Regions from separate parts of the Actinoallomurus acanthiterrae genome, predicted to be linked through region 2. Evidence: predicted binding sites of a transcription regulator. Region 2 holds the regulator's gene; each other region holds the start of a gene.

Region 1 (7,129 bases), 6.0 Mb from region 2:
GACTACAACGGAAAGGTCCTGTCCATCCGGCAGGAGGATCTGCGTTCGCTGGCGGTGATCTACGACAAGTCACCGACGGAGCTCACCGAGGAGCTGATTGGCTGGGGCGTTCTCGATCCTGAGGCACGCCGCGCCGTCGAGGCGTTCTGATCCGATCTCCTGGTCATGCGGTCCCCTCGGATCGCCGCATGACCGATGCGTCGTGACGGAGCCCGTCCGGCATGCCACCGGACGGGTTTCTTCATACCCGCACGCGCCTCCCGGGGCGTGCTCCCCGACGTCACCGCGCCCTCTCAGCGCTGCCTGTGGCCGTCGGCGGGCGGAGGACCCGGACACGCCGACCGGTCTTCGCCGCCGGGACGATCTGGGCCACCACGACGGGCACGCCGTGCTGTGGGTGATCCGCAAAGGGCAGGACTAACGGGTGCCGGTGCCCGTCCCACCGGCGGTGGTACGGACCTTGACGGCGTACCTGCTGACGCGGCACGCCACCGCCCGGCCGCGAGCACCCTTCTGCAGCGCCGGGCGCCGACTGCCGACCATGCCGAGCCCGGCGTACGCGCGGCGGCAGGGCAACGGGGGGCGGATCCCGAACAGGGCCGGCCGCCAACACCGACGCGGCCTGCCGACTCAGCGGGCCCCGCGTGGTGGCCACGGTGACCTGGCCGTCCGCCAGGATGACGCCCGGCCGACGCGTGCACCGGGCCCAGGCGCGTAACGCGGTGGACGAGCAGGGCCGCCCGTCGCTACTGTGCGCACCATGTCGGGTCCTGAGGCGTCCAGACGCTAGCCGCCGGTCCATCGGTGGCTTCTCGTGATGTCCCGCGGCAGCGCCGTGGCTGAGGCCGCGCGCCCTTTCGCCGCCGGATCACCGTCGTACGGACCGGTTCTCCCCGGGAGGCCCATGACCTCGGCCGTCTTCGCGCCGAGCCTGGCCTCCTTCACCCGGTAGCGCCCGCCCCATCCCCCGCCGCGTCACGCGGTCGGTCCCGGATGCCGCGCCGGCGCGCCGTGTCCTCGTTCCGACGCGGTTGTGGAGTGTCCGCTCATGCCCTTCGTCATCTACGTCCTCGGCCTCGCCGTGTTCGCCCAGGGGACGTCCGAGTTCATGCTGTCCGGGCTGATCCCGGACATCGCCCGCGACCTGAAAGTGCCCATCCCCGCCGCCGGCGCGCTGACGTCGGCGTTCGCCGCGGGAATGATCGTGGGAGCGCCGCTGATGGCGGTCCTCAGCCTGCGCTGGCCCCGGCGGAGGGCTCTGCTCGCCTTCCTGATCGCGTTCGTGCTCGCGCACGTCGTCGGAGCGGTCACCAGCAGCTTCTCCGTGCTCCTGGCGACCCGGGTGCTCGGGGCGCTGGCGAACGCCGGTTTCCTCGCCGTCGGCCTCGCGACGGCCACCGCTCTGGTCCCGCCGAATGCCAAGGGGCGGGCGACGTCCGTCCTCCTGGGCGGCATCACGCTCGCGTGCGTCGCCGGTGTGCCCGGCCGGTGCCGTGCTCGGGCAGGCGCTCGGCTGGCGGTCGGCGTTCTGGGCCGTGGCCCTGATCTCCCTGCCGGCCGTCTTCGCGGTCCTCCGCTCGGTGCCGGGCACCTCGCGGGCGGCCGACGAGGCGCGTCCCAGCGCCCGGCGCGAACTGCGGGCCCTGCGGAGCCCGCGGCTGCTGGTCGTGCTGCTGCTGGCCGCGCTGGTGAACGCCGCCACCTTCTGCACGTTCACCTATCTGGCCTTGGTCGTCACCGCCGTCAGCGGCTTCTCCGAGGACTGGGTGCCGGGGACGCTGGCACTGTTCGGCCTCGGGTCGTTCGCCGGGGTGACGATCGGCGGACGCCTGTCCGACACGCGGCCGATGCGGGTCCTGGTTCCGGGCGGCATCACCCTGCTCACCGGGTGGGCGCTCCTGGCGGCGACCGCCGCCAGCCCGGTCGCCGCGCCGGCGCTGATCTTCGTCCAGGGAACCCTTTCGTTCGCCGTCGGCTCGACGCTGATCGCCCGGATTCTGTACGCGGCGACGGAGGCGCCCTCCCTCGGCGGATCCTTCGCGACCGCGGCGCTCAACGTGGGCGCGGCGGCCGGCCCCGCCGTCGGCGGCGCCACCATCGCCACCGGCCTCGGCTACCGCTCGCCGCTGTGGATCAGTGCCCTGCTCGTGGCGGCGGCGTTCGGCACGGCAGGCCTCGCCCAGGCCGTACGGCGCCTGCAGGCCGCAACACGCGAGGAGGCACAGGCCTCCCGGCCCACCGGGCGACCGGTTCGGTGACAGGGGTGCCCTCCGCAGGGGGCACGTGCCTCCGGAAGGGCTCGCCGCCGTAGTCACCGGGCGTTCGACACATAGCCCGCACCGCGCGGCGCAAGGTTCGCGCCGCGTGCTGCGCGTCCCAAGATTCGCATCGCGGCGCGCGGCCCGCAGGCACAGCGCACGGCGCGGCGCGGGGACCGGCGCGGGGCGCGCAGCACACGGCTTGCGGCAGGCGGCGTGCGCGGACAGAGCGCCGCCTGGCGGCGGCCGGGTGGCGTGAGCGGCCGCGCGGGTCCCGTCGCTTCGGGGGGAGGTCCACGACGGGACCCGCGGGCACGAACCGTGCTCCGGTGAAGAGCCGGTCCCCAGAGGGGTCTAGCCGGCGGCGGGCAGCATGGGCTGGCCCGGGACGCCGAGCGTGGTCTCGACGAGCGACACGAAGATCTCCGCGTCGCGTAGGAGCTCATCGGCCTCATCCGCGGTGACCGCGCGCGGCAGGCCGGCCTCCGCCGCGGCGCGTTTGTCGGCGCCGGCGGCGAAGAACGCCGCCCACTCGCGCAGTGCGGGCTCGGCCTCGGGGAGCAGCACCCAGACGCTGCGCGGTCTACCACGGGTGCGCGATCCGGGATCGGCGCGCTCGGCGAGCACGGCGGCGGCGGCGCGCAACGCCGCCAGGTGGGCCGCGACATAGCGCAGCGCCGGGGCGGCCGACTCCGCGGCCTCGATCAGGCCGCGCCGGGCCGTCTGGAGGAGTGACATCGCCGATGCGGCGGGCCTGCGCCGTGGCGCGGGACGAAGGGGGGCGGCAGTTGACGACCTTGCGGACATGACATGCCTCCTTCCGCTGCGGGCCCGAGGGCCCAGGGGGGCCGGGCGAAGCGCTTCCCCTCGCCCCGCCCGGCCGTCGTATCTCGCCCGGCATGCGCTGCCCGCGAGAGACGATCCCCTCGGCGCGGGCCGCGAGTCCCGCGCCGTACTCGAACACAAGTTCGAGCATGTACCTCAGTAAAGCGTCCGGCGCCGCATTCGTCAACGCGTTCGAATAGATGTGTCGTCGCAGTTCGGAACCTCTTACCTCGCCGCCGGCCGTAGGGTGCTGCCATGCACCCCAACGTCGAGCACGTCGCCGCCCGTCTGCGCGAACTGGGCGCCACCGGTCAGGTCCGCGAGCTTCCGGAGGCCGCCCCGACGGCCGCCACCGCAGCGGCTCAGCTCGGCTGCGACGTCGGCGCCATCGCGAACAGCCTGATCTTCGCCGCCGACGGCGAGCCGCTGCTCGTACTGACCAGTGGAGCGCACCGGGTGGACACCACCGGGCTCGCCGAGCGGATCGGCGTCGCCCGGATCAAGCGGGCGGACCCCGAGTTCGTACGGGCGGCCACCGGACAGCCCATCGGAGGCGTCGCACCCCTCGGCCACCCTCAGCCGGTCCGCACGCTCGTCGACGAATGGCTGGCCAAGTACGACGTCGTCTGGGCCGCCGCCGGACACCCGCACACCGTCTTCCCCACCTCGTACGAGGAGCTGCTCCGCCTGACCGGCGGCACGCCGACCGACGTCGCGTAGTCCACCACCCCACCGGAGAGATGCAGCCTTGAAGAAGCCGGGCCGAAGGGGCTGAACTCCGTGCCTATCGCGTGGAGAGATTCCGCACCGGTGTCGCGTCACGGCCGGTGGCACGTGGCGACGAGTCGGAGTGCCGTGGGCTGTCTGGTGCAGGGCGGCCGGCTCTTGATGACCAAGGCCACCCACGCTGGGCTGCCGAGCGCGCCGGGCGATGTGCGACAGTGGACGGTAGAGCCCGACAGGCTCCTGGACGAGGTGCGCCGTACCCAGTCATGACAAGACGACGCGGGGAGTCTTGTCATGGCATGGATCATTCTGGTGGTGTCCGGGATGCTGGAGGCGGTATGGGCGACCGCGCTCGGCAAATCGGAGGGGCTCACCCGCCCTGTGCCGAGCATCGTTTTCGGCCTCGGGCTGGTGCTGAGCATGACGGGCCTGGCCTTCGCGCTTCGGACGGTGCCCGTGGGCACCGGCTATGCGGTCTGGGTCGGCATCGGCGCGGTGCTCACCGTGACCTACGCCATGCTCTTCGACGGTGAATTCGCCGGCCCGCTCAAGCTGCTGCTGCTGGCCGGCATCGTCGGATGCGTGGCCGGGCTGAAGCTGACCCACTGAGTCAGTAAGGGATGCGCACGGTGGCTGGGCACCCGCCCCCGGCGACCGGCCAGCGCCTTCACGCGGGCGCGTGAGGCCGGCGGCCTCCGGGACGGCGGCGCGGTCGCCGGCGGGGTGCGGGCTGCGGCCGGCGGGCTGCGGCCGGCGGGCACCGCGCGGCGCGGACGCTCGTCGGCCTGGACTACGAGAACGCCGCGCAGCCACCACACCACTGGCGGATGCCGTAGCCCACAGCCCGACGCATGGGGGCCGGCGTGACCGGAGCCGGACGGTCGGTCACGGCATCGGGCCCGCGTCGTCGGGGACAACGGCCGACAGGCGGTGATACAACGGTCACCGGAGGCTTGAGCGCACTCTCCGGAGCTGGTGCCCTATGGCTGGACAGGACGGTCTGCGTGCCAGTGCGGCACGCGACAAGGACTTCGTCGGCATCGACACGGCCGCGATGGCTCAGCTGATCCAGCAGATGACGAGTGCTTCGAACGCCATCACCGCCTGGCTGCGCACGAACGCAGCGCTCCCCCCGAGCGTCCCGCGCACCGGACTGCGCCAGGCCGCGGCGGTCGAGAGCTGGGTCAGTGCGCAGCCGGGGATGCTGGGCCGGCGACGGGCCTACGCCGACGCACACCTGAGCAAGGGCGCCGCGGACATGCCCCGGGTCGGCGTGGGCCGGCTCGGTGGCCGTCCGGGCCGTACGACGCGGCCGGCGCCGGACACGCGGTCGGCCACTTCCCTGACGCGCACGCCGCGACCCGAGCGGGGGCCGCCGACGCCGCCGCGATCCACGGGGCGCTCAGCGCCCACCGTCCGATCCCGGCCGACGTCTGGAAGCGGCTGTCGGCCAACGCCGACGACCCCGACTACGTCAAGGGCCTCTACTCCCGTCTCGGCCCGGCCGGCAGCGCCGACCTGATCGCCGCGGCGCTGGGCCACGAGGCGCGCCTGGCCGCCGTCCGGGAGTCGCTGGGCCTGGCGAGCCATCATCTGCGGATGGACGAGAAATGGCTTCGCGAACTCCTCGACGAGGCGTCGCGGAAGGGCGTGCACGACGACGTCGTCCACATGCTGGAGCACGCCGGGCTCGACCGCCGCGCGAAGATCGCTCTCGGCCACATCGGGCTGACCCACCTGGCCGCGATCCCGCCCGGGCACCGGATCCCCACTCCGCGCCCGCCGCACGAGGCGATGGTCCGCCCGGCCGCGACAGACCCCGAGGCGGCAACCGAGCTCTACGCCCGTCACTCCGGAACCGTGCACCGCGCCTTGGCGGCCTGCCCGGACTCGGCGACGCTGCAGCACCTCGCCGGCCACGCCACAGCCGCGTCTGCCGCAGCCGGTCATGCCGCGGCCGCCCATCCGGCCGACGCCCACCATGGGACCACCGACGCCCAGGCCGCCGTGGCCGACACCCCCACCCACGTCGCGACCGACGCCCCCACCCATCTCACGGCCGCCCATCCGACCGGCGTCCACGGCGCGGCCACCGCGGACGCGGCAAAGGAGGACGCGTGACCGCCTATCCGCCCTCCCCGGCCACTCTCCGCCCGCCGACGGAGCCGCCGGCCGGTCCGCCGGGCAGTCCCGCCCAGCGGCCGAACCCGGAGTATGCCGAGCTGTACGCCGCCTACGAACGCGCCTACGCGAGCGCGGATACGCTGGAGGCCGCGCTGGACCCGCCGGTCCGTACGGCCGGCGACGCCTGGGTGGGGCCCGCCGCCCGGATCTGGCAGCAGCAGCTCGAGACGGAGCGCGGTCAACTGAAGAAGGCGGCGGCCCAGATTCTGTGGGACATTTACGGCGCACTGTCGAAAGTCCCGCCTTATCTACCAAAGTGAGCCACGTGAGATCAACCTTCGGAGCCCGGCGGGACGCCGCGCCGCAGATACGGGAGATCGACAAGCGGACGTTCTTCCGGCGGCTCGACGCCATGCTGGCGACCTACGCGGCGGCGATGGAGCCGCCGACCGAGCAGATGCCGGGTCGGCGCACCATCATGGAGCGCCACACCGCGTACCCCGGTTTCCGCGCGTTCGTCGCCGGGCGGCGGCGCGACGTGAACGGCTTCGCGTACGGCTTCCACGGCGAGCCGGGGCAGTGGTGGCACGACGTGGTCCACGCGGCGCTCACCGAGACCGGTGGCGCCGCGCACGCCCGGCAGTGGATGGACGACACGTTCGAGGTCGCCGAGCTACACGTCCACCCGGACAGTCAGGGCCAGGGGCTCGGCCGGAGGCTGATCACCACCCTGTGCGCGGAGCGCCCGGAGCGTACGGTCGTGCTGTCCACGCTCGACGCCCAGACGCCCGCCCGCAACCTCTACCGCTCGCTCGGTATGACGGACCTGCTCACCCGTTTCCAGTTTCCCGGGGGCGGGCCGCTCTACGCGGTGATGGGCGCGCGCCTCCCGCTGACCTCCAGGCGGTCGTAGACCTCGCGCGTCGCCGTCGACTTGCTGAACGTGAACTGATCCACCGAGATCGCCACCTGCGGCGCTGCGCGCCGACCGGCCACCGACCTGCACACGAGCGGTTGTCATTGGTCGTTTCGGTCCGCCCCGGCCGCCCTTCGAGGACCCACAGACGGCCACGGCGAACGCCCCACTGTTCCAGCCCTACGGCTCGTTGGGGGTTCGAGTCACCCAGGTGCCGAGCACCGGCATGATGCCGCGACCGGGTATGACCGCCACGTGGACCTCGCGGGGATAGCCGAGG
Region 2 (7,129 bases):
TCCGGACAGGAGCAGTAGGCCACCGAACGCGATCATGTAGGCGTTGACGAGCCAGGCGAGGCCGGTCTGCGAGAAGTGCAGCCCCTTGCCGATGGTGGGCAACGCCACGGTGACGACGCTTCCGTCGAGGACGATCATCAGCGTCCCCGCGCAGAGCACATAGAGGGCCCACCAGCGCATGCGGCCGGTACGGACGGTGGTCTCGCCCACGAGTCGTCCCTTCTTCCTAGGTGGATGACTTGTTACAGAAGTCATCATTTGTGACCATGGACTCCGGCGGAAGAAGGCACATTCATGGTTCAGCGGAACATCGATGTATCAGAGCAGGTCAACGACTCGACGGCGTGCACGGTGCTGCAGGTTCTCGAACGGGTCAGCGGCAAGTGGGCCATCGGGATCTTGATCGAGGCCGCTCACGGGCCGGTGCGCTTCACAGAGTTGGAGCGGGCGGTCAAGGGCATCAGCCGCCGCATGCTGACACTCACCCTGCGCAATCTGGAGCGTGACGGCCTCCTCGTCAGGACCGTCTACCCGACGGTGCCGCCCAAGGTCGAGTACACCGCCACCGATATGGCCCGGGAACTGTATGAGCTCCTGGTGCCGCTCACCTCGTGGGCGGAGCGGCACCGCGCTGCGATCGCCGATGCACGCGCCGCCTACGACCGCACCGCGTCATAGGCGACACCGACCTGCGGAACTGGAAGAGCGGGGAGCCGACGTGACGTCGACTCCCCGCTCTGACTCGGTACTTCACGCCTCAACGGCGCCCGAAATCAGCTGCAGCCGCTGGTGGAGCCGCAGCCCTCGCAGACGTAGCAGCTGCCCGCCGGGCGCATCTTCGTGCCGCAGGTGAGGCACAGCGGCGCGTCGGCCGTACGGCCCTGGTGGCTCTCGATCAGCTCGGTCGAGGAGTGCGCGGCCGCGGGCGGCTCGGGCTCCTTGACCTTCGGCTGCTCGACCGGGACCGACTGGGCGAACGACTCGCGGTCGACGTCTTCCTCGGTGGAGAGGGACGCCGGGTCCTGGCCCGCCGCCTGCGCGGTGCGCTCCTCGGCGGAGAAGATCCCCAGCTCGGCGCGCGTCTCGTACGGCAGGTGGTCCAGGGCGAGGCGACGGAAGATGTAGTCCATCATCGAGGTCGCCATGCGGATGTCCGGGTCGTCGGTCATGCCCGCCGGCTCGAACCGCATGTTGGTGAACTTCTCGACCCAGGTCTCCAGCGGCACGCCGTACTGGAGGCTGATGGAGATCGCCATCGAGAAGGCGTCCATCACGCCCGCCAGGGTGGAGCCCTGCTTGCCGAGCTTGAGGAACACCTCTCCGAGCCCGTTGTCGGGGTAGCTGGAGGCGGTCATGTAGCCCTCGGCGCCGCCGACGGAGAACCGGGTGACGGTCGCGGACCGCTGCTTGGGCAGGCGGGTGCGGACCGGGCCGCGCTCGACGACCGCGGCCGGCGCCTCCTCGGCCTTCTCCTCGGTCTTCTTCTTGGCCACCGACAGCGGCTGGCCGACCTTGCAGTTGTCGCGGTAGATCGCGAGCGCCTTCAGGCCGAGCTTCCAGCCCTCGAAGTAGATCTTCTCGACGTCCTCGACGGAGGCCTGCTCCGGCATGTTCACGGTCTTGGAGATCGCGCCGGACAGGAACGGCTGCACCGCGGCCATCATCCGCACGTGGCCCATCGGGCTGATGGCCCGCTCGCCCATCGCGCAGTCGAAGACCTCGTAGTGCTCGGTGCGCAGGCCGGGCGCGTCGACGACGTGGCCGTGCTCGGAGATGTACTCGACGACCGCCTCGATCTGCTCCTGCTGGTAGCCGAGCTTCTTGAGGGCGCGCGGCACGGTCTGGTTGACGATCTGCATCGAGCCGCCGCCGACCAGCTTCTTGTACTTGACCAGCGCCAGGTCGGGCTCGATGCCCGTCGTGTCGCAGTCCATCATGAGGCCGATCGTGCCGGTGGGCGCGAGCAGCGACGCCTGGGCGTTGCGGTAGCCGTTCCGCTCGCCGAGCTTGATGCACTGCTGCCACTGCTTGGTGGCCTCGAGGTGGATGGACTTGTCCATCTCGTCGAGCGTGCGGATCTCGTCGTTGGCGACGGCGTGCTTGCGCATGACGCGCTTGTGCGCCTCGGCGTTGCGTGCGTAGCCCTCGTACGTGCCGACCGCGCCAGCCAGCTCGGCGGAGCGGCGGTAGGCCACGCCGGTCATCAGCGAGGTGATGGTTCCGGCGAGCGAGCGCCCGCCCTCGGAGTCGTACGCGTGGCCGGTCGCCATCAGCAGCGCGCCGAGGTTGGCGTAGCCGATGCCGAGCTGCCGGTACGCGCGCGTCGTCTCGCCGATCTTCTCGGTCGGGAAGTCGGCGAACGTGATGGAGATGTCCATCGCGGTGATGACCAGCTCGCTGAGCTTGACGAACCGCGCGACGTCGAAGGTGTTGTCCTCGCCCAGGAACTTCAGCAGGTTGATGCTGGCGAGGTTGCAGGACGAGTTGTCCAGGCTCATGTACTCCGAGCACGGGTTGCTGGCCGTGATGCGCCCGGTCTCGGGGTTGGTGTGCCAGTCGTTGATCGTGTCGTCGTACTGGATGCCCGGGTCCGCGCACTCCCAGGCCGCCTTGGCGACCTTGCGGAACAGGCCCTTGGCGTCGACCCGCTCGATGACCTCGCCCGTACGGCGGGCGCGCAGGCCGAAGGAGTCGCCCGACTCGACCGCGCGCATGAACTCGTCGGAGACACGGACGGAGTTGTTGGCGTTCTGGTACTGGACGCTGACGATGTCCTTGCCGCCGAGGTCCATGTCGAAGCCGGCGTCGCGGAGCGCGCGGATCTTGTCCTCTTCGCGCGCCTTGGTCTCGATGAACTCCTCGACGTCGGGGTGGTCGACGTCGAGGACGAGCATCTTCGCCGCCCTGCGGGTCGCGCCACCGGACTTGATGGTGCCCGCGGAGGCGTCGGCGCCGCGCATGAACGACACCGGGCCGCTCGCGGTGCCGCCGGAGGACAGCAGCTCCTTGCTGGAGCGGATGCGGGAGAGGTTCACACCCGACCCGGAGCCGCCCTTGAAGATGACGCCCTCTTCCTTGTACCAGTCCAGGATCGCCTCCATCGTGTCGTCCACCGACAGGATGAAGCAGGCGCTGACCTGCTGGGGAGAGGCCGTGCCGACGTTGAACCAGACCGGCGAGTTGAAGCTGAACACCTGGTTGACCAGGGCGTGCTTCAGCTCGTGGTCGAAGATCTCGGCGTCCTCGTCGGAGGCGAAGTAGCCGTTCTTGACGCCGGTCTCGGTGTAGACCCCGACGACCCGGTCGACCAGCTGCTTCAGGCTCCACTCGCGCTGCGGGGTGCCCACGGCGCCGCGGAAGTACTTCGACGTGACGATGTTGACCGCGTTGACGGACCAGGACGCGGGGAACTCGACGCCCTTCTGCTCGAAGTTCACCGACCCGTCGCGCCAGTTGGTCATGACGACGTCGCGCCGCTCCCACTTGACGTCGTCGTACGGGTGGACGCCCGGCCGCGTGAAGATGCGCTCCATCTTCACGCCCTTGCGGCTCGCCTTCCCCCGTCGGGCTGAGCCGCTCACCGTCTCTGTCATGACATCCCCCTTCTCGGGCACACCAGGCCCACCTCCAGGATTACCCGTACAAGCCCGCGGCGCGGGCGCCGCCCTAGGACAGGGCGTCGCCGTCGTTCGCCACGCGCAGCGATTCGATTTCCTTGGCGAAGTCGTCGAGCGTCTCGAACCCCCGGTAGACGGAGGCGAATCGCAGGTACGCGACCTCGTCGAGTTCACGGAGCGGTCCGAGGATCGCCAGCCCGATCTGGTGCGAGGGAATCTCGGCGTTCCCGGTCGCCCGGATCGCCTCCTCGACCCGCTGCCCGAGCATGGCGAGCGCGTCCTCGTTCACGGGACGGCCCTGACATGCCCGGCGCACTCCGGCGATGATCTTCTCCCGGGAGAACGGCTCGGTGACGCCACTGCGCTTGGCGACCATCATGAGGACCGTCTCCTGGGTGGTGAAGCGACGACCGCACTCCGGGCACGAGCGACGGCGCCGGATGGCGGATCCGTCGTCGGTCGCCCGGCTGTCGATGACTCGGCTGTCGGTGTGTCGGCAGAACGGGCAGTGCATGCCTCCGGACTCCTCCCCCTGACAGCGAGTCACGCGTCTTCTACGCGAACCTCACCTTGTAACCACAACCTATGGTGAACTACATCCATGTAACTACTAGATGTTGTGGTCCAACCGTAGAGCCCGACCGAGGGCATCGCAACCCACACGAGGCACCTGACGCGAAGAGCCCGCTCACGAGGAGATCCGCCGCCTCTTACGGCGTGTCGCGCCCTCCTCCGGGCGCGGCGACCCGCCGCCAGGGCACACGTCTCCCTCATTGACCTGCGGAGACGCCGCCGACGGCCGAAACGGTGAAGTGGATCACATTGCGCCGGCGCTCTCGCGCGGGCGCACCCCCGGCGGCCAAGCCTGCCATGTCCCGCCCGGACACACGACGGCGACCACCCCCTTCGGCACACCGGCGCCCGATGACGACATCCGCCCTTCACCAACGCCCGCACAAGAATTATTATCGAACACGTGTACGAACTAAAGGCAACATAGCCCCGGACCGTAAAATTCCACATTTTTCGAACACCTGTTTGATCATTTCCCGGAGAAGCGATAACGTCCCTCTACGGGAGTGAAATACCGGCGGCCGCGCGTCACCGCGAGAAGACATCCATCGGAGACACCATGAGCAAGGTTCGGGAAATGCCGGACGGCCCAGGCGACGAGAGCGGGCTGACGGTCCGCCAGCGCAAGGTGCTGGAGGTGATCAGGGACTCGGTCCAGCGGCGCGGCTACCCGCCCTCGATGCGCGAGATCGGCGAGGCCGTCGGGCTGACCAGCACCTCGAGCGTCTCCCACCAGCTCCGCACCCTGCAGCGCAAGGGCTTCCTGCTGCGCGACCCGAACCGGCCGCGCGCGGTGGTCGTCCGCATGCCCGGATCCTCGGCGGTCGCCGCCGAGCCCGAGCACGAGGCGTACGAGATCACCAATGGCCAGGAGGCCTCGACGCGCCCCGCCCCCGCGTACGTCCCGCTCGTCGGCCGCATCGCCGCCGGTGGCCCGATCCTCGCCGAGGAGGCCGTCGAGGACGTCTTCGCGCTGCCCAGGCAGCTCGTCGGCGAGGGCACGCACTTCCTGCTGAACGTCACCGGTGACTCGATGATCGAGGCCGCCATCGCCGACGGCGACTGGGTCGTCGTGCGTCAGCAGCCCGTCGCGGAGAACGGCGACATCGTCGCGGCGATGATCGACGGCGAGGCCACCGTCAAGACGCTCAAGCGGCGCGACGACAAGGTCTGGCTGATGCCGCACAACCCGGCGTACGACCCGATCCCCGGCGACGACGCCACGATCCTCGGCCGCGTGGTGGCGGTCCTGCGCAAGATGTGATCCCACCCGGGTCGGCGAGATCGCACCGACCCGGGTGGATTCGCCCGTTAGGCGGGCACGATGTTCACGATCTTCGGGGCGCGCACGATGACCTTACGCACGCCCCGGTCGCCCAGTGCGGCCCGGATCTTCTCCGAGTCCAGGGCCAGCCGCTCCAGGTCGCCCTCGGCGATGTCCGGGGACACCTCCAGGCGGTCGCGGACCTTGCCCGCCACCTGCACGACGCAGGTGACCGACTCCTGAACCAGCAGCGCGGGCTCGGCCGTCGGCCACCCCGCCTTGGTCACCGGAGCGGTACGGCCCAGCCGCTCCCAGAGCTCCTCGGCGGTGTACGGCGCGACCAGCGACAGCATGACCGCCAGAGTCTCGGCCGCCTCCCGCACCGCCGGGTCGGCGCCTCCCGGGCCGGCGTCGATCGTCTTACGGGCGGCGGAGGTCAGCTCCATCATCCGCGCGATCGCGACGTTGTACCGGTGCGCCTCGACCAGCCTGGTGACCTCGTCGATCGTCCGGTGCGTCATCTTGCGCAGCTCGACGTCCCCGGCCGCCGGGTCGGCCCCGGGCTCGGAGGTCACGTCGGCGGCGACCCGGTGCACGCGAGCCAGGAACTTCACCGAACCGGACGGGGACACGTCGGCCCAGTCGATGTCGTCCTCCGGCGGGCCGGAGAAGAGCATCGTCAGCCGCACGGCGTCGACGCCGTACTCGGCGATCTGCTCGCCCAGGTCGACCAGGTTGCCGGTCGTCTTGGACATCGCGGAGCCGTTCAGGATGACCTGGCCCTGGTTGACCAGCCGGTTGAACGGCTCGGTGAAGTCCACCATCCCCATGTCGTACAGCACCTTGGTGAAGAACCGCGCGTACAGCAGGTGCAGGATGGCGTGCTCGACACCGCCGGTGTACTGGTCGGCCGGCATCCACCGGCGCACCTTCTCCACGTCGAACGGCCCGTCGGTGTAGTCCGGCGAGCAGTAGCGCAGGAAGTACCAGGACGAGTCGACGAAGGTGTCCATCGTGTCGGTGTCGCGCTTGGCCGGGCCGCCGCACTTGGGGCACTCGACGTTCACCCAGTTGTCGGCCGCCGCCAGCGGCGACACGCCCTTCGGCGCCAGGTCGGCGCCGCGCAGGTCGTCCGGCAGGCGCACCGGCAGCTGCTCGTCGGGGACGGGGACCTCGCCGCACGCGTCGCAGTGGATGATCGGGATCGGCGTGCCCCAGAACCGCTGCCGGGAGATCAGCCAGTCGCGCAGCCGGTAGTTGACGGATGCCTTGCCCAGGCCCTTCTCCTCCAGGACCTCGACGATCCGCGGGATGGCGGCGGACTTGGTCAGGCCATTCAGGGGCCCGGAGTTGACCAGCTCGCCCTCGCCGGGGGTGGCGACCCCGGTCTCGGCCGGGTCCGTCTCACCCGTCTGGACGACGACGCGGACCGGCAGGCCGAACTTGCGGGCGAAGTCCAGGTCGCGCTGGTCGTGGGCGGGCACCGCCATGATCGCGCCGTGGCCGTACTCCGCCAGGACGTAGTCGGAGGCCCACACGGGGATGCGCTCGCCGTTCACCGGGTTGATCGCGTAGCGGCCCAGGAAGACGCCGGTCTTCTCCCGGTCGGCGGACAGCCGCTCGATCTCCGACTCGCGCCCTACGGCGTCGCGGTAGGCCTCGAACTCGGCGCGCT
Region 3 (7,129 bases), 6.4 Mb from region 2:
GGACTCCCGCCGGGCGCCCGGGCGGCCCCCGCTGATGGCGTCCGCCGCCTGGGTCAGCACCGCCTCGACCGTGCGCACCTCGACCTCGTTGTGGTGCGCCTCGATGGCGTGCACGACGTCCTCGTCCTCGCCGTACCGCCGGGCGATCTCCGCGCCGATGAGCGCGTGGCTGCCCTCGACCTCGTGCGTCAGCGCCTTGCCGATGTCGTGCAGCAGCGTGCAGCGCCTCAGCAGCGGCACCGGCAGCTTCAGCTCGGCCGCCATGATCCCGGCCAGGTGCGCAGACTCGATCAGGTGTGCCAGGACGTTCTGCCCGTACGACGTGCGGTACCGCAGCCGGCCGAGCAACGTGATCAGCTCCGGGTGCATGTCGGTGAGGCCGAGCTCCACCAGGGCGTCCTCACCGGCGCGTACGCACAGCTGCTCGACCTCGGTCTTGCTGTGCTCGTAGATCTCCTCGATCCGCTGCGGGTGGATCCGCCCGTCGAGGACGAGCTTCTCCAGCGTGAGGCGGCCCACCTCGCGGCGTACGGGGTCGAAGCAGCTGAGCAGCACGGCTTCGGGAGTGTCGTCGATGATGAGGTTCACGCCGGTCGTCGTCTCGAACGAACGGATGTTCCGGCCCTCCCGGCCGATGATGCGGCCCTTCATCTCCTCACTGGGCAGATGCAGCACCGACACCACCGACTCGGCGGTCTGTTCGCTCGCCACCCGCTGGATCGCCAGCGTGACGATCTTGCGGGCGCGCTTCTCGCCCTCTTCGCGCGCCTCGTTCTCGATCTCGCGGGTGACCAGCACGGCCTCGCGCTTGGCCTGGTTCTCGATCAGGGAGACGAGCTCGGTCTTGGCCTGTTCGGAGGTGAGCCCGGCGGCCTGCTCCAGTACCCGCTGCCGCTCCTCGTCGAGCCGGTCGAGTTCGGCGCGGCGTTCCTTGAGCCCCTGCTTCGTGTCGGCCAGCTCGCGGGCCCGCTCCTCGAGGCGGCGCACCTCGCCGTCCAGCCGTTGCTCCCGCTCGGCGAGCCGGGCCTCGCGGCGTTCCAGGTCCTCCCGGAGTGCCCGCAGGTCCTCCTTGAGCGACTTGATCTCGTCCTCGACCTCGGACCGGGCCGTCGCGGACGCCTCGCGGGCCTTGACCTCCGCGTCGCTGACGATCTCCTGGGCGTCGGCGCGGGCCTTGGCCACGATCTCGTCGGCGCCCCGCTGCGCGTCGACCTGTTCCTCGTTGACGGCGACCCTGCGCGCGGCGGCGTCGAGACGGCGTAGCACGACGAGGACGAGGACGGCGAGCGCCAGGATCACGACCAGTGCCGCACCTATCACGACGTACATCACGGCGCTGACCCCTTTCCTCGACGCTGCGCCACCAGGGGGCACCCGGTGCCGGCGATGCGACGCGAGGGGTTACGGACACGCGATGCGGTCTCACCGGGACGGCCGCGACCGGCGCCTCCGGGCGAGCGCCGGACGCGCAGGATCAAAGGGGGCTCCGGACCGTTCCAGAACCCTGCTATGCGAACCACCGGCATCGGCGAGCCGGGGACACAACACCTTTCACGTGGTCGAACGCGGTCAGTCCTATGGCAATCCGCACTGCGCGGAGTAACACCTCACTGCGGTAACCGTAAGCGGCCAAGAGGTAATGGGCAAGGAAAGACCACGCGTTCCGGACGATTCGCTAGATCTTTCTTGTCACGGTCCATGTCACGGGCATGTCAGGGACGGGGTACCCCTGACAGTGCTCCGACTCGTCGGCCAGACGAGCGGTGAAGGCGTAGGGCCGGTGGCGGCCGCACGCGTCGACCGGCCCCACCGGGGACGGCGAACGCCGCGACGACGGCACGCGGACGATCAGTCGTCAAAGGACAGGTCAGGAAGGTCGTCGGCGCCCTCGGCCTCGAGCGCCTCACGGACCACGCGGTACGCGAGACCCCCGGAGTAGCCCTTGCGCGCGAGCATGCCCATCAGCCGCCGGGTGCGCTTGACCGGATCCAGGCCCCGGGTGCCCGGCAGTCTGCGGGCGACGAGCTCGCGGGCCGCCGCCTCCTCCTGCTCCGGGCCGAGCTCCTCCACCGCCTCGCTGACCGTCTCGTCGGCGACGCCGCGCCGCCGCAGCTCGGCCGCGAGCGCCCGCCGGGCCAGCCCGCGACCGGCGTGGCGTGACTCCACCCAGGCCCGCGCGAAGGCCGCGTCGTCGATCAGCCCGACCTCGGAGTAACGGCTCAGCACTCGCTCGGCGACGTCGTCGGGCACGCCCTTGCGGCGCAACGCGTCGGCGAGCTGCGCCCGGGTCTTCGGGGCGAACGACAGCTGCCGCAGGCAGATCTCGCGCGCCACCGCCTCGGGGTCGGCGGGCGGCCCCTGCGCCGCCGCGCTCCCGGGCGTCGGCCCCTCGGGCGTCGGCCCCTCGGGAAAGCGCCCAGTCGCGGATCCTTCGCCGGAGCGCCCGGACGTCGCCCCCGTGGGACGGCGCCCTCGTCTCCGGCCCCGCCGCGCCGATCCGCCGCGGGCGGACTCGCCGCCGCCGTCGTCGTCCTGAGCGGTGGCGGCGTCACCAGGGAAGATCTCCGCGCCGGAATCGGCCCGTCGCGGAGCGGGACGCCGCCACCCCTCAGGAGTGTTCGCGGAACGCTCGTCAGGAGCGCTCATGAGACACCCCACACATCACGGGTCGGCCCCTCGGGTCCTTCCGAAGGACGACCCGGGATCACACGTCTCCCGGCTTCGGGGTCTTCGCCGCCCGCTTGGCCGGTGCGGGCTTGGCCGCAGCCGCCGATGCCGCCGCCGACGCGGCCGCCGCCGGAGCCGCGGGAGCGCCCGCCGGCTCGGCCTCGGCGTCGAGCCGCGGACCCACGCCGAGCTTCTCCTTGATCTTCTTCTCGATCTCGTCGGCGATGTCCGGGTTCTCCTTGAGGAACCGCCGGGCGTTCTCCTTGCCCTGACCGAGCTGGTCGTTCTCGTAGGTGTACCAGGCGCCGGACTTGCGCACGAAGCCGTGCTCGACGCCCATGTCGATCAGGCCGCCCTCGCGGCTGATGCCGACGCCGTAGAGGATGTCGAAGTCGGCCACCTTGAACGGCGGGGCCATCTTGTTCTTGACGACCTTGACGCGGGTGCGGTTGCCGACCGCGTCCGTGCCGTCCTTCATCGTCTCGATCCGCCGCACGTCCAGCCGCACCGACGCGTAGAACTTCAGCGCCTTGCCACCGGTGGTCGTCTCCGGCGAGCCGAACATGACGCCGACCTTTTCCCGCAGCTGGTTGATGAAGACCGCGGTGGTCTTGGTCTGGTTGATGGCGCCGGTGAGCTTGCGGAGGGCCTGGGACATGAGGCGGGCCTGGAGGCCGACGTGGCTGTCGCCCATCTCGCCCTCGATCTCCGCGCGGGGCACGAGGGCCGCGACGGAGTCGATGACGACGACGTCGATCGCGCCGGAGCGGATCAGCATGTCGGTGATCTCGAGGGCCTGCTCACCCGTGTCGGGCTGGGAGACAAGGAGGGCGTCGATGTCGACGCCGATCTTCTTCGCGTACTCGGGGTCGAGCGCGTGCTCGGCGTCGACGAACGCGGCGATGCCGCCCGCCTTCTGCGCGCTGGCCACGGCGTGCAGGGCGAGGGACGTCTTACCGGAGGACTCCGGACCGTAGATCTCGACCACGCGGCCGCGCGGGTAACCGCCGATGCCCAGGGCGACGTCGAGGGCGATCGAACCGGACGGGATCACCTCTACCGGGGGGCGCCCCTCCTGGCCCAGCCGCATGACGGAACCCTTGCCGAACTGCCGCTCGATCTGCGCGAGCGCCGCTTCGAGGGCCTTCTCGCGATCGTTTGCTGCCATGTGAGGTGTCCCTGTCGGGTCGGTGCCTGCTGTTGTCGGGAGCGACGTTACGGGGACCCGCCGACATTTTTCGAGGGCCCGGCCACCACTGTGGACAATGTCGTCGCTTCCTTCACTCTAGCCGAACACACGTTCGATCATGAACGGACGCGCCGATTCACCGGGGAAAGACGGGGTGTCTTGCCCTACGCTGAGGGTCAGGATCATGCCGGTGACCATCCTCATGTGCGCCGACCCGCTGAATCCCCGGCGGGTCGATGAGCACTTCGCCCGAGAGGCCGAGGCCGTACGCGCGCTCGGCGGGTCCGTCGCGCTCATCGACCACGACGCGCTGCAGCGCGGCGACGCGGCCGCGGCCGTACGCCAGGTGCCCGACGGCCTGGGGACCACGTGGTACCGCGGCTGGATGACCACCTCGACGCAGTACGCCGCGCTCGCGGCCGCCCTGGCCGCCCGGAACGTCGTTCTGGCGGTCCCGCCCGACGGCTATGAGAAGGCGCACGAGCTGCCCGGCTGGTACGACACCTTCGCGGGCGTCACCCCGGCGAGCGTATGGCTGTCCCTGTCCCCCGGCGCGACGCCGGCGGCGGACAAGCTGGCCGAGCTCGTACGCCCGCTGGGCTCTGGGCCGGCGGTCGTGAAGGACTACGTGAAGTCGCGCAAGCACGAGTGGGACGAGGCCTGCTTCATCCCCGAGCTCGCCGACGTGGAGCGGCTGCACGCGGTCGTCGCCCGCTTCGTCGAGCGGCAGGGCGACTTCCTCGCCGGCGGCATCGTCATCCGCGAGTACGAGCGGTTCGAGGACGGCGAGGCCCGCGTGTGGTGGGTCGACGGCGAACCTGTGCTGATGGGGCCGCACCCGGACACACCGGACCGCCACCCCCGCCCGCAGGCGGACCCGATCGCCCCGTGCGTACGGGCGCTGGGCTGCCGGTTCATCACCACGGACCTGGCCCGGCGGGCGGACGGGGTCTGGCGGGTGGTCGAGGTCGGCGACGGACAGGTCAGCGATCTGCCGTCGGTCGCCGAACCGGCGGATCTGTACCTGAGCTTCCCGATCAGGTAGTGCCCCGCCGGGAACCCCGGCTCTACACTTGCCGGGCCATTGATCCCTTTCGTGGAGGCTCGCGGCAATGCGCCCGAATGTCCCCCGGCGGCTCGCGCGCTCCGGCGCCGCGTACCTCACCGTCGTGAGCGTGCTGTCGCTCTCGCTCGTCGCCTGTTCCTCACGTCCGACGAACGCCTACTGCGTCGACATGTGGGCGCCGCCGGCTCCTCGTACCGCGTCGTGTCCGACTGGTACTGCGACAACGGCGGCTCGGGCGGCCGCTATCGCTGGTACTACCGAGGTCGGTACCGCAGCGGGTACGTCTCCCGGGGCATCTGGACCCGTCCGCGCGGCAGGATCGTCTCGCGCGGCGGCCGCGTCCTCCAGGGCGGCTCCCGCAAGACCACGACGCGGTCGAAGAGCACCACACATCACTCGACCGGCGGGTCGACCCACCACGGATCGACAAGTCGCAGCCGGACCCGCACCCGACGGCACTGAGGGTTCCGTCGCACGCGGTCAGGGCCTGCCGTCGGTCCGGCGGTAGATGGTGATGCCGGTGGCCCGGGCCACGACGCCGTAGCCCAGTGAGGGCAGGTCCGCGATCATCGACCGCTCGTACGGCGCGCCGGTGGTCGCGACCCATTCGGGGCGGAGCTTCGGGGTGGGCGCGCTGAGGAAGCGGAACACCCGGCAGCGGCCGGTGAGCTGCGGTGCGATGCGGTTGGCGGCGGCCACGTCCGCTCCGTCGGGGATGATCCTCAATAGTGCTTCGGCGGTCCTGACCTGTTGCGGCACCCGCCAGGAGGCAGGGTCGAGCACCCTCCAGAGTGGTTGCGGAACGCACATCGCGATGACGAGGGCGAGGATCGGTGCGACACGGGCGCCCCGCAGTACGGTGGCACGGTCGCTCCCTCGCATCCGGGCCAGGCCGTCGGCGAAGGCGATGAAAATGATGGGCATCAGCACGGCGTTGTAATGGAACCGGGTGCCCCAGAAGACCGGATTGGTCGTCCAGAATCGCGCGAGCAGAGACGGAGTCGTGAGGAGTACCAGCGGAGAGCGCAGCGCGAAGAAAAGGGTAGGCGCGAGCAATGCCAGTACGGTCTCTTCCTTGGTCGCCGGAACCGGCAAGGAGGAAATGGATCCCGCGGTCTTTCCGTACGGATAGGAATGGCGCGGGTTGAACGCCGGGATGACGACGAGGACGGCGAGCGCGCCGGCCGCGACCGCGGCAGCGGTGACGAGCGCGCCGAGGCGGCGCTGACCCTGCCAGAAGATGTACACCCCGATCGCCGCGACGATGAACGTCTGGTCCTCCTTTACCAGCAGGAGCGGCAGCGCCCAGCCGGCGGCGGCGTGCCGGCGTCGCCGGGCGAGCAGTTCCACGCTGCGGGCGAGCAGTGGCACCGCGAAGGCGATCTCGTGAAAGTCGAACACGACGGCCTGCTGAATCCCCCAGGACAGGCCGTACGCCAGGCCGAGGCAGACGCCGGCGCGGTGCCCGCAGAAGTCGATCGCGAGGCGCGTCACCGGCACGGCCGACAGCGCGAGCAGCGCCGCCTGAAGGACCAGCAGTGTGACCGGGCTCGGGAATGCCCGGTAGAACGGCGCCGCGAGGATGAGGATCGGATGGAAATGGTCGCCCAGCAGATTGAAGCCGGGCCCTTTAAGATCGGCGATCGGCGGGCGCAGATGGGCGTACGAGCGGACCGCCTGTTCGAAGATTCCAAGATCGTATCCGGTGCTCCGCATTTGCCGATGACGGTTCACCGAAAGCGCGGAATAGGCGGCGAACAGCAGGCAGGCGAGCAGCCGCGGAGATGACATGGCGGGCAGACTGGCCGACCGGCGCTGAATTCCCGCTGAAGCAACCTGAAGCCGCTTTCAGGAATGCACGGCGCCATGCCGCCATAATGGCCCGATGCGGTTGTTGCTGGTGGAAGACGACGAACGGCTGGCGACCACGCTGACCCATGGCCTGCGCGCCGAAGGGTATGCGGTCGACGTCGCCCATGACGGCCGGGAGGGGCTGAGTCTCGCGCTGACCCATCCCTACACGGCGGTCGTCCTGGACATCATGCTGCCGGGTCTCAACGGCTTCGCCGTCTGCGCGCGGCTGCGCCGGAGCGGCAGCACGGTGCCGATCCTCATGTTGACCGCGAAGAACGGCGAGTACGACGAGGCGGAGGCGCTCGACACCGGCGCCGACGACTACATCTGCAAGCCGTTCTCCTACGTCGTCC

Evidence for each region. The regulator LexA, encoded in region 2, represses DNA repair genes until DNA is damaged. The targets are predictions, from matches to a motif close to TCGAACANNTGTTCGA.
Region 1: the regulator LexA is predicted to act here: its motif matches at 3,215-3,230, upstream of ACYVF7_RS43205 (SAV_6107 family HEPN domain-containing protein).
Region 3: the regulator LexA is predicted to act here: its motif matches at 3,957-3,972, upstream of recA (recombinase RecA).

Annotation. Positions count from the first base shown of each region.
Region 1 is NZ_BAAHCO010000001.1:9,172,973-9,180,101, forward strand. It holds gene bldD (transcriptional regulator BldD) at 1-150, shown strand, start outside; partial or broken gene ACYVF7_RS43200 (Cmx/CmrA family chloramphenicol efflux MFS transporter) at 1,049-2,258, shown strand; gene ACYVF7_RS43205 (SAV_6107 family HEPN domain-containing protein) at 2,613-2,996, opposite strand; gene ACYVF7_RS43210 (YbaK/EbsC family protein) at 3,339-3,803, shown strand; guanidine-III (ykkC-III) riboswitch at 4,032-4,093, shown strand; gene ACYVF7_RS43215 (DMT family transporter) at 4,104-4,418, shown strand; gene ACYVF7_RS43220 (hypothetical protein) at 5,409-5,930, shown strand; gene ACYVF7_RS43225 (hypothetical protein) at 5,927-6,253, shown strand; gene ACYVF7_RS43230 (GNAT family N-acetyltransferase) at 6,259-6,846, shown strand; gene ACYVF7_RS43235 (DUF1622 domain-containing protein) at 7,105-7,129, shown strand, end outside.
Region 2 is NZ_BAAHCO010000001.1:3,189,580-3,196,708, reverse strand. It holds gene ACYVF7_RS15560 (MFS transporter) at 1-210, opposite strand, end outside; gene ACYVF7_RS15555 (winged helix-turn-helix transcriptional regulator) at 295-678, shown strand; gene ACYVF7_RS15550 (vitamin B12-dependent ribonucleotide reductase) at 774-3,593, opposite strand; gene nrdR (transcriptional regulator NrdR) at 3,667-4,131, opposite strand; gene lexA (transcriptional repressor LexA) at 4,750-5,454, shown strand; gene leuS (leucine--tRNA ligase) at 5,502-7,129, opposite strand, start outside.
Region 3 is NZ_BAAHCO010000001.1:9,572,781-9,579,909, forward strand. It holds gene rny (ribonuclease Y) at 1-1,329, opposite strand, end outside; gene recX (recombination regulator RecX) at 1,849-2,646, opposite strand; gene recA (recombinase RecA) at 2,705-3,835, opposite strand; gene ACYVF7_RS45070 (ATP-grasp domain-containing protein) at 4,041-4,901, shown strand; gene ACYVF7_RS45075 (hypothetical protein) at 5,094-5,384, shown strand; gene ACYVF7_RS45080 (DUF2079 domain-containing protein) at 5,403-6,713, opposite strand; gene ACYVF7_RS45085 (response regulator transcription factor) at 6,808-7,129, shown strand, end outside.